One region of the Pseudomonas sp. TE3911 genome, then DNA from elsewhere that is predicted to be linked to it. Evidence: predicted binding sites of a transcription regulator. Region 1 holds the regulator's gene; the other holds the start of a gene.
The links. Region 1 encodes FliA, which starts transcription of late flagellar genes. Its sites were predicted from a motif close to CTAAAGTTTNNNNNNNNNNNGCCGNTAA; they were not measured.
Positions count from the first base shown of each region.

Region 2: a site for FliA is predicted at 1,304-1,331, ahead of ACVWXD_RS04975 (methyl-accepting chemotaxis protein). Genes of this name have one in related genera too.

Region 1 is NZ_JBSSFP010000001.1:861,057-866,660, forward strand. It holds gene flhA (flagellar biosynthesis protein FlhA) at 1-1,190, shown strand, start outside; gene flhF (flagellar biosynthesis protein FlhF) at 1,203-2,519, shown strand; gene fleN (flagellar synthesis regulator FleN) at 2,626-3,459, shown strand; gene fliA (RNA polymerase sigma factor FliA) at 3,456-4,196, shown strand; gene ACVWXD_RS04045 (chemotaxis response regulator CheY) at 4,367-4,741, shown strand; gene ACVWXD_RS04050 (protein phosphatase CheZ) at 4,760-5,548, shown strand; gene ACVWXD_RS04055 (chemotaxis protein CheA) at 5,560-5,604, shown strand, end outside.
Region 2 is NZ_JBSSFP010000001.1:1,082,933-1,088,536, forward strand. It holds gene ACVWXD_RS04960 (FadR/GntR family transcriptional regulator) at 1-229, shown strand, start outside; gene ACVWXD_RS04965 (tRNA (adenine(22)-N(1))-methyltransferase) at 243-935, shown strand; gene ACVWXD_RS04970 (DUF3144 domain-containing protein) at 975-1,265, shown strand; gene ACVWXD_RS04975 (methyl-accepting chemotaxis protein) at 1,601-3,658, shown strand; gene ACVWXD_RS04980 (lactonase family protein) at 3,662-4,783, opposite strand; gene ACVWXD_RS04985 (REP-associated tyrosine transposase) at 4,998-5,456, shown strand.

The sequences.
Region 1 (5,604 bases):
TGAGCATGGCGGCCATGGCGGGCGGTGGTGCCTACCTGTTCTGGAAGAAGCAAAACGCGGTCAAGGTCCAGGCCCTGCAAGAAGTTGCGCGTCAACAAGAACTGCTGCCATCGCCAGCCCGCGCCCAGGAAACCAAGGAGTTGGGCTGGGACGACGTGACCCCCATCGACATGATCGGCCTGGAAGTCGGCTATCGCCTGATCCCGCTGGTGGACCGCAACCAAGGCGGCCAATTGCTCGCGCGGATCAAGGGTGTGCGCAAGAAGCTCTCGCAGGACCTGGGCTTCCTGATGCCCACCGTGCACATCCGCGACAACCTCGATCTGGCTCCGAGCGCCTACCGCCTGACCCTGATGGGGGTGATCCTGGCCGAAGCCGAGATCTATCCGGATCGCGAGTTGGCGATCAACCCAGGCCAGGTGTTCGGCAGCCTCAACGGCATTACCGCCAAAGATCCGGCTTTCGGCCTGGAGGCGGTGTGGATCGAAATCAGCCAGCGCAGCCAGGCGCAGTCACTGGGCTATACCGTGGTGGACGCCAGCACGGTCGTCGCGACCCACCTCAACCAGATTCTGTACAAGCACTCTCACGAGCTCATCGGCCACGAAGAAGTCCAGCAATTGATGGGCTTACTGGGCAAAGCCTCGCCAAAACTGGCGGAAGAGCTGGTGCCCGGCGTGCTGTCGCTGTCGCAATTGCTCAAGGTGTTGCAGGCGCTGCTGGCCGAACAGGTGCCGGTACGCGACATTCGCAGCATTGCCGAGGCCATCGCCAACAACGCCGCCAAGAGTCAAGATACCGCCGCGCTGGTGGCTGCGGTGCGTGTCGGATTGTCCCGTGCAATCGTGCAAAGCATTGTAGGGCTTGACTCCGAGCTGCCTGTGATCACCTTGGAACCAAGGTTGGAACAAATATTGCTCAATAGTATTCAGAAGGCAGGACAAGGCCAGGAAGAGGGCGTTCTGCTGGAGCCAAGCATGGCTGAAAAGCTGCAGCGTTCGTTGATCGACGCTGCACAGCGTCAGGAAATGCAGGGCCAACCGGTGATTCTGCTGGTGGCAGGTCCGGTCCGCGCGATGTTGTCGCGGTTTGGACGCTTGGCAGTACCGAATTTGCACGTTTTGGCTTATCAGGAAATTCCTGACAACAAGCAAGTGACTATCGTCGCGACAGTAGGGCCCAACGGCTGAGGGTAGTGGGTTATGCAAGTTAAGCGTTTTTTCGCCGCCGATATGCGTCAGGCCATGAAACTGGTCCGTGATGAGCTGGGCGCCGACGCCGCGATTATCGGTAACCGTCGTATTGCCGGCGGTGTCGAGCTGACGGCTGCCCTGGATTACACCCCCTCGGCGCTGGCGCCGCGTGTACCGAACATGGAGCTCGAAGACGAGCTGCGCAAGACCGCTTCGCGCATCGTCTCGGCCCAGGCTGAGCTGAGCATGCGTGGCGACAGCGATACCACCACCAATCGCCAGTTGTTCGCCGGGCTGCCGCTGACCGCTGCCGAACCATTGGTTGAGCCGACTTTCGTCGAGCCGCCGCGTCCTGCCGCGCCAGCCCCGGCCGCCGCAGTTGACCAGCGTGTGTTCGACTCGATGCGCTTTGAGCTCAACGGCCTGCGCGAACTGCTGGAAGTGCAGCTCGGCTCGCTGGCCTGGACGCAGCTGCAAGGCAGCAAACCGCAACAGGCCAACCTGTGGCGTCGCCTGCAACGCATTGGCTTGTCCGGCCCGTTGTCCCGCGACCTGCTGGCCCTGACCACCGAAATCGAAGAACCACGCCAGGCCTGGCGCATGTTGCTGGCCCACCTGGCGCGGATGATCGCTACCCCGGAAATCGAACCCCTGGAAGAGGGCGGTGTGATCGCCATGGTCGGCCCCGCCGGCATGGGCAAGACCACCACCCTCGCCAAGCTGGCAGCGCGTTATGTGCTCAAGTACGGCGCGAATAATATCGCGCTGGTGAGCATGGACAGCTACCGGATCGGCGCCCAGGAGCAGCTCAAGACGTTGGGCCGCATCCTCAATGTACCGGTGACCCACGTCGACCCGGGCCAGTCCCTGGCCAACGCCCTCGATCCGCTGCTGCGCAAGCGCGTGGTGCTGATCGACACCGCCGGCTTGCAAGCCAGCGACCCGGCGTTGCGCATGCAACTGGAAACCCTGGCCGGGCGTGGCATCAAGTCGAAAAATTACCTGGTGCTTGCAACCACCAGCCAAAAACAGGTTCTTACCGCTGCGTACCATAGCTACAAACGCTGTGGCCTGGCCGGTTGCATCCTCACGAAACTGGATGAAACCGCCAGCCTGGGTGAAGTGTTGAGCCTGGCTATCAGTCATGAATTACCGGTTGCCTACCTGACCGACGGGCCGCGGATCCCGGATGATCTTCATCTGCCGCGCCGTCATCAGTTGGTCAGCCGTGCCGTCAGCGTGCAAATGCAAGAAGAGCCTAGCGAGGAAGCGATGGCCGATATGTTCGCCGACCTCTACCACAACCCGGCAAAACGGGTCGGTTGAAGTCAGGATGAACACCGTGAAATGTACCTACATTGATGGTCTGCAAGCGATTCACGCGGCCAAGCCATGTAGCCTGCGTCTAAGCAAGACAAGGTAAAGAAATAAAATGGGCAGCATGCATCCCGTACAGGTGATCGCGGTGACCGGCGGCAAAGGTGGCGTCGGAAAGACTAACGTGTCAGTGAATTTGTCCCTGGCCCTGGCAGAGCTTGGCCGTCGCGTCATGCTGCTGGATGCTGACCTGGGGCTGGCGAACGTCGACGTTCTGCTGGGACTGACGCCCAAACACACCCTTGCCGATGTGATCGAGGGGCGCTGTGAGCTGCGCGACGTGCTGCTCCAGGGCCCTGGCGGGATCCGCATCGTGCCGGCTGCCTCCGGTACCCAGAGCATGGTGCACCTGAGCCCGGCGCAGCATGCCGGCCTGATCCAGGCATTCAGTGATATCGGCGACAACCTCGACGTGCTGGTGATCGACACCGCCGCCGGGATCGGCGAGTCCGTGGTCAGCTTCGTGCGCGCCGCGCAGGAAGTCCTGCTGGTGGTCTGCGATGAACCCACCTCGATCACCGACGCCTACGCCCTGATCAAACTGCTTAACCGTGACTACGGCATGAACCGCTTCCGCGTCCTGGCCAACATGGCCCAGAGTCCGCAGGAAGGGCGCAATCTGTTCGCCAAGTTGACCAAGGTCACGGATCGCTTCCTCGATGTCGCCTTACAATACGTCGGCGCAGTTCCCTACGACGAGTGCGTGCGCAAGGCTGTGCAAAAGCAGCGTGCAGTCTACGAAGCGTTCCCTCGTTCCAAATGCGCATTGGCGTTCAAGGCTATTGCCCAGAAGGTCGATACCTGGCCGTTGCCCGCCAACCCTCGTGGGCATCTGGAGTTTTTCGTCGAGCGATTGGTACATCAGACGAGCGCAGGACCGGTGCTATGACAGCGAATGGCTACAACGCCTACAAGAAATCTGCCCGTGACAGTCAGGGTGAGTTGATTGAGCGCTATGCGCCGCTGGTCAAGCGTATCGCCTATCACTTGCTGGCTCGCCTGCCCGCCAGCGTGCAGGTCGAGGACCTGATCCAGGCCGGCATGATCGGCTTGCTCGAAGTGTCGACCAAATACGACGCCAGCAAAGGCGCGAGTTTCGAGACGTATGCGGGTATCCGTATCCGTGGCGCGATGCTTGATGAGGTGCGTAAAGGTGATTGGGCGCCGCGTTCGGTGCACCGAAATACGCGCATGGTCAGCGACGCAATTCGTGCAATTGAAGCAAAAACCGGTCGCGACGCTAAAGATCATGAAGTTGCGGCCGAACTCCAATTGAGTCTCGACGATTATTACGGGATTTTGAACGATACCTTGGGCAGCCGCCTGTTCAGTTTCGACGACCTGTTGCAGGACGGCGAACACGAAGGGCTGCACGAGGACGGCGCGAGCGCGCATATGGAACCGTCACGCGACCTGGAAGATGAACGCTTCCAGGGTGCATTGGCGGACGCCATTGCCAACTTGCCCGAGCGCGAGCGGTTAGTGTTGGCGCTGTATTACGACGAAGAGCTGAACCTCAAGGAAATCGGTGAGGTCCTGGGGGTCAGCGAATCGCGTGTCAGCCAGTTGCACAGCCAATGCGCAGCCCGCTTGCGGGGGCGTTTGGGAGAGTGGCGAGCGCGCTGACAGGCAGTGTGGGGAGCATTGCAAAGCGATACCGCGAAGGTGATAGGCCTTCGTGGGTTCGATCCGTGGTGCCCCCGGCAGTCCTTTTTGTGTAATGCCTGTTGATTGAAATGGCGCGTCCAGGTGCTGGGCGCGTTTAAGACTGCTTGGAGGTCGAATTGGACAAGAACATGAAAATCCTCATCGTTGATGACTTCTCAACGATGCGGCGGATCATAAAAAACCTGTTGCGTGACCTTGGGTTCACAAACACGGTCGAGGCGGATGACGGCCTTACGGCGATTCCGATCCTCAACAGCGGGAGCATCGACTTTCTGGTAACAGACTGGAACATGCCGGGCATGACCGGTATCGACTTGTTGCGCCACGTGCGTGCCGACGAAAAACTGCGCAGCCTTCCCGTGTTGATGGTGACCGCCGAAGCCAAGCGTGAACAGATCATCGAAGCCGCCCAGGCCGGGGTCAACGGTTACGTAGTCAAGCCATTCACTGCACAGGCCTTGAAAGAGAAGATCGAAAAGATCTTTGAACGCATCCACGGCTAATGCCATCGCGGGGGAGCTATGGAGCATAAAGAAACGTCACAGGGAGACTTTGAGTCGACCCTGAAAAAGCATGCTCACCAGTTGGTCGACAGCCTTGAAAAAGGCCACTTCGGCGACGCGGTGCAGTTGATCCATGAGCTCAACCAGACCCGTGACCGCGGCCTGTACCAGGAAGTGGGCAAGCTCACACGCGAGCTGCACAGTGCGATCGTCAATTTTCAGATTGACCCGCACATGCCCCAGGCCGAAGAAATCTCGCAGATCACTGATGCCACCGAACGCCTGTCCTATGTGGTCAGGCTGACCGAAGCCGCGGCCAACCGCACCATGGACCTGGTGGAAAATGCCACGCCTCTGGTCAACGGCATGGCCAATGAAGCCCAGGCCCTCAGCGTTGACTGGGGCCGCTTCATGCGTCGCGAAGTCGGGGCTGAAGAGTTTCGTGAATTGGCCCGTCGGGTCGACGGTTTCCTGTCGCGCAGCGAACAGGAAAACCGCACTGTTTCTAGCAACCTCAATGACATTCTGCTGGCCCAGGATTACCAAGACCTCACCGGTCAGGTGATCAAACGTGTAACCCAGTTGGTTACCGAAGTGGAAAGCAATTTGCTCAAATTGGTGCTCATGGCTGGCCAGGTAGACCGTTTTGCCGGCATCGAACATGACCGCGAAGCGATCCTCTCTGAAAAAGATCCACAAAAACATCTCGCCAAGGGTGAAGGTCCGCAGATTCATGCCGATAAACGTGAAGACGTTGTGTCAGGTCAGGATGACGTAGATGACCTGTTATCCAGTTTAGGCTTCTAAGGAGCACCCACATGAGCTTCGGCGCCGATGAAGAGATCCTTCAGGATTTCCTTGTA
Region 2 (5,604 bases), 220 kb from region 1:
CAATACCTTCTTCACCGAAATCATGTTGCACCTGGGTAACGCGATGATTCCGCGAACTCAGGTGAAGGTGGACGAACGTGGAGGGGCGGACTTTGCCAAACTCGGGCAATTGGCGAACCTGGAGCATGAGGCGATTTTCAATGCGATCAAACGCCAGGATCCGGACGCCGCACGCGCCGCCATGGTGTTGCATCTGACTAACAGCCGGGATCGATTTTCCGGGGAATGATAAGGAACACAGGTTGAACGAACACACCTTGTCCATGCGCCTGGAGCGCGTGGCAGCGCATGTGCCGAATGGCGCGCGCCTGGCCGATATCGGCTCGGACCATGCCTATCTGCCGGTGGCGTTAGTGCGCCGTGGCGTGATCGACGCGGCGCTGGCGGGAGAGGTCGCGACCACACCGTTCCAGGCGGCCGAACGGACCGTGCGTGACAATGGCCTGGAGCAGCAGATTACTGTGCGCCTGGCCGATGGCTTGGCGGCCATCGAAGCGCGTGACGGCATCACGGCCATCAGCCTCTGCGGCATGGGCGGCGAGACGATCCGCGACATCCTTGAGGCCGGCAAAGCCCACCTGAGCGGCGCTGAGCGGCTGATCCTGCAACCCAATGGCGGTGAGCAACCACTGCGCCTTTGGTTAATGCGCAATGGCTATCGCATCGTCAGCGAAGAGCTGTTGCATGAAAACCGCTTTTACTACGAAATCATCGTCGCTGAGCGCGCAGACCCTGTGGTGTATACCGCCGAACAACTATTTTTCGGCCCGTTACTGATGCAGGCCCGTAGCCCGGTGTTTTTGGCCAAGTGGCAGCGCGCGTTACGCCTGAGGCAGAAGACCTTGGCTGCCTTTGAGCGTGCGCAGGCGGTGCCCGAGGCGAAGCTCCAAGAGATTAGCCAGCAGATCCGGTGGATGCTCACACTGCTGGCTTGATACACACCCATTCAACCGTGATAAATCAGGAACCCCGCAATGGCAGACGCTACCGACCACGCCTTCTACGATCGCGCCGACGCGCACATCGAACTGTCGAACGAACAGCTGAAAACCTTCGAAGACCTCGGCCAAGTCAGCGCTTCAATGATGTTCGGCACGACGCGGTTCAACGCCTGGGCGTGCGCACGCAACTTCAAGTCCGGTGAGCACATGGCCGAGGAGCGCGAGGCGATGCTCAAGTATTTTTGTGATCAGTATCGGTTGATGCTTGAGGACAACCTGGACGATCACATCAAGAACTTCAGTCGCTACATGCAGGCCAAATAGTCATTGCTCACTGCCTCTCACATAAAGCGCGGCGCCCTTCAAGTTTGGCTGGTTTGCTGCCGATAGGATGCCTGTGAATAAAGGTGTTCTGGACTGCACCTGGGCCAGTCGTCTCCGGCGGTTACAGCAGTCTTGCCAACACTGAGTGCTTTTGCCCCATTTTCGAGCACTCCATCGGCTCCAAAAGCGTGCCGCCCGCCCTGTTTCAGGGCTGTTGTTCGGCGGCCCGTATCTTGCTAGAGCCAAGCTAATCAATGACATGGCACTTTGCCGTTAGTCATTTCACGGCTTGGCCCACCGTGCACCACGTGGGTTGTTTGAGGGAGTAGTCGGACATGCACAGCTTGTTATCACCCGGTATCCGCCTGCTCGGACGTATGGGGTTTGCGCGCAAATTCCAAGTGTTGTTTTTCCTGTTCATGCTGCCCCTGGCTGGGAGCCTCTGGATGATCGGCCAGGACTATCGCGATAAATTAGGCGTGATTTCCACCGAGCAGTCCGGCGTGCGCCAACTGTTGGCCCTGGATGCACTGGACGGTCAATTGACGGCTCAGCGCAACCTGGCTGCGCGTTGGAAAGCGGCGGACATCCTGCACGCGCCGACGCCGGCGGCGAAGGCGGCGATGGACAAGGTCGATACGAATTTCCCGCTGATCCAGCAAAGCCTGCAAGCCTTGGGCGATGAGCTCAAAGCGCAGAACGCCAGCGCCGACATCCTCGCGCGCTACGAGGCGTTGCAGGCCACCGTCAAAGGCATGGACTCCGCTTCGCTGCGCACCGTGGGTTGGTGGCCGGATGGCTACGACCGTTTCACCTCGGCGCTGAGCGCGATGCAAACCCTGCGCGAACAGATCACCCTGGACGCCGGGCTGATCCTCGACCCCTGGCTGGAAACCTACATGCTCATGCAGATGGGCACACAGCAGACGCCAGACTTGATCGAGCGTATCGGTCGTATGGCGGGCGTCGGGCAGTCGTCCATTGCTTCGGGGCAGTTCACCTTGCAAAGCCGTTTGCAGATGCGCGACCTGCGCAGCCGCATTGGCGACGCGCGCGACCAGTTGGCCAAGGCGGCGGCTGCGCTCAAGGCCAAGCAATTCGACGGCATGGAGCCCTGGACTGCGCAGTACGACAACAGCCTGCAACTGTTGGATAACGAGCTTAAAGTTCTGGACGACGGCGTCTTCGGCGGCACCATCAAGCTCGATATCGCCGGTTTCGAGCGCAGTGTCGACGCCATGCTCGGTTCGCTCAGCGCACTGCGCGTGCAGTCGCTGACCTCCCTGGACGAGCGCTTGAGCTACTACCACCGCGACGCGAACAAACGCTTCATTCCTCTGGCGATGACCTTCGGCGTGCTGGCCCTGGCCGCGCTGTACCTGTTCATGTGCCTGCAAGCCTCCATACAGCGCAGCGCAAGAGGCATCACCACCCTGGCCGAATCCTTGCGCGACGGTAACCTGTGCGTCGAAGTGGCGGTGGAAGGGCGGGACGAGCTGGCACTGATCAGCACCGCGCTGAACGTGGCGGTGGTGCAACTGCGCACCAGCCTGCTGGGGGTCAACCACGAAACCCAGCAACTCGGCTCGGCGGTCCTCACCCTCAATTCGCAATCGGGCAGCACCCTCAGCGAAGTCGAAGACCAGCAGCATCAAATCAGCCAGATCGCCGCCGCCGCTACGCAGTTGGCCGCGACGTCCATGGGCGTCGCCAGAAGCTGTGAACAAGCGTCGGGCAGTGCCCAGCAAACACGACGCATCGCCGAAGACAGCAGCCGCGACAGCCAACGCACCACGGCCAGCATCCAGCAACTCAACCAACGCCTTACCGATACGGCTGATGCTTTGCAGCAAGTCAGTCAGCAGGGGCAGCAGATTCAGTCGGTGGTCGACACGATTCGCGGCATCGCCGAGCAGACCAACCTGCTCGCACTCAACGCGGCCATCGAAGCAGCTCGCGCCGGCGAGCAGGGCAGGGGCTTTGCGGTGGTGGCCGATGAAGTGCGCAGTCTGTCCCAACGCACCCAGGCCTCCACGGCGCAGATCGCCGGCACCGTCGACAGCCTGCGCGCGACCGTGAGCCAGGCCGTTACGCTGATGGGCGCTGCGTGCGAGCAAGCATTGACCGACGCCGAGTCCGTCACCGGCCTGGGCACGCGCTTGGGCGAGATTGCCGGCGCGGTGCAGAACGTCACCGACACCCTGGCGCAGATCGCCACAGCGGTGGAAGAGCAAGCGGCGACGGCGGACGAAGTGAGCGGCAACATCCAGCAAGTCGATCAGGCGGCAGGACGTTTGCTGGATGGCGCGCGAGCGGTCAACCGGGCGGCGGACACCTTGAGCAAGGGCAGCCAGGCGTTGAGTGACAACACCGCGCGGTTTCGTTTGAGCTGAGTGCTATTTGGCTGCGGTGCGCAGGACTTCAATCCACAGCGCACCTTTGCCTGAAGCCGCCTCACCCACGCGCTTCAACGCACCTGCGCCGCTGACCGCGTAGGTACCGACCTTGTCGCTTTTCTCGCCGGTCACCAGCAACCATTGGCCATTGGGAGAGAAGGCGATATTGCGCGGTTGTTTCTCTTCGACCGGGTAGTTGTCGAGAAACGTCAGGCCACCCGTAGCCGCATCCACCGCAAACGCCGACACCGAGCTGCTGGTGCGCTCGCTCATCAGCAGTAGGGTGCCATCCGGCGACAGGCGCAGGTCGGCGGCCCAGATGCGTGGCGTCGGGTCGTCCTTCAAATCATTGTTGCGCGCGTCCCGCACTTCGCCGTGGGCCAGTTTCAAACGCGCGGGAATGCCGTTGGCTACGCCGATCTGCGTCAGCGCGCCGGTGCTGTCGTCAATGGAAAATGCAGTGACGGTGCCGCTCATTTCGCCGACCACATACAGGTATTTACCGTTGGCTGAAAACGCCAAGTGCCGAGGCCCGGTGTTGGCCGGCACGCTCACGTAGCCGGTGCCGATCGGCGTGAGTGCGCCGGTGTTTGCCTCGAAGCGATATTGCAGCACGTGGTCGTTGCCCAAGTTGCCGGCGTAGGCAAAGCGATTGCTGGGGTCGGTGCGCAGGGAGTGCGCGTGGGGGCCGGTCTTGTAGGTGAGGATCGGCTCGGGCTTATCGACGGGCTGCACACTGAGGGTGTCGGCCCCGTAAGAGGCCGCGAGCAGATAACGTCCGGCGCGGTCGGTGGCCAGGTAGGCCATGCTTTCTGCCAGCGGGGCCTTGGAGCGTGGCGTCAACCGCCCGCTGGCTGGATCAATGCTGAAGCTCTGCACCTGAAACGGCTTGACCCGCAGCGCGGCATACAAGGTTTTACCGTCGGGGCTCAGGGCCATGGGGTTGACCTGATCACCGGCTGTTACCTGGTCAACCAGGCTCAACGCGCCGTTGCTCTCGTCCAGCCGATACTGGGAAATCAGGCCATCGCCGGGGCTGGAAATGTACGCGAAGGTCGCAGCGTTGGCGTGTGCGCTGAGTCCGCAGGCAATGGCGGCGGCCATGAGGAGGGGTTTATTCACGAGTGAGCCTTTATTGTTATGTTTGTGATCAGTCATCGTATGACTGTATTTCTTTCTCCGCAATAGTTGGTTTTTGGGCTCACTTGGTTGTGTCTCTTGCGACGCACCGGTATGCCTGACCCACAGGGTTACATGTGGTCAACAAGCGACAGTTGCTCGTCCCCTGCGGCGCGCTAGCGTTAAGGCTCTTCAGGCATTTCACGTAGAGCAGCGGATGCGCCCCACACCTCAATCACACCGTCTGCGTCACGGCCGTTACTCGGAACACGGTCGCAGCTACCTCATCACCGCCGTGGTTCATCAGCGCCAGCGCTTATTCACTGACCTTTACCTGGGTCGCCTGCTGGTTGCCGAATTCCGGCAGGCTCATGAACTGGGACTGGTCGATTCACTGGCCTGGGTCGTCATGCCTGACCACATTCACTGGTTGTTTGAGTTGAAGCAAAAGGCGTTGGCAGACGTGGTGCGACGTATTAAGTCGCGCAGTACGCTGGTCATTAACCAGCGTCGTCAAAGTAAAGAGCGTGTTTGGCAACCCGGCTATCACGATAGGGCAGTGCGTGCGGACGATGATCTTCGCAAGATGGCGCGTTACATCATTGCCAACCCTTTACGAGCTGGCCTGGTGGAGCGCGTGGGGGATTATTCGTTGTGGGATGCGGCGTGGCTATGAATAAAAGGGGAGAATTCCTGTGTTTGGCAGACTTCCCTGGTGAGCAGGTTTTTGTGGTGGGCAGGCTTCTCTGGTGAGCAGGTTTCTGTAGTGAGCAGGCTTCTTATGGTGAGCAGTGGCTTTTGTGGTGAGCGGGCTTGCCCCGCGC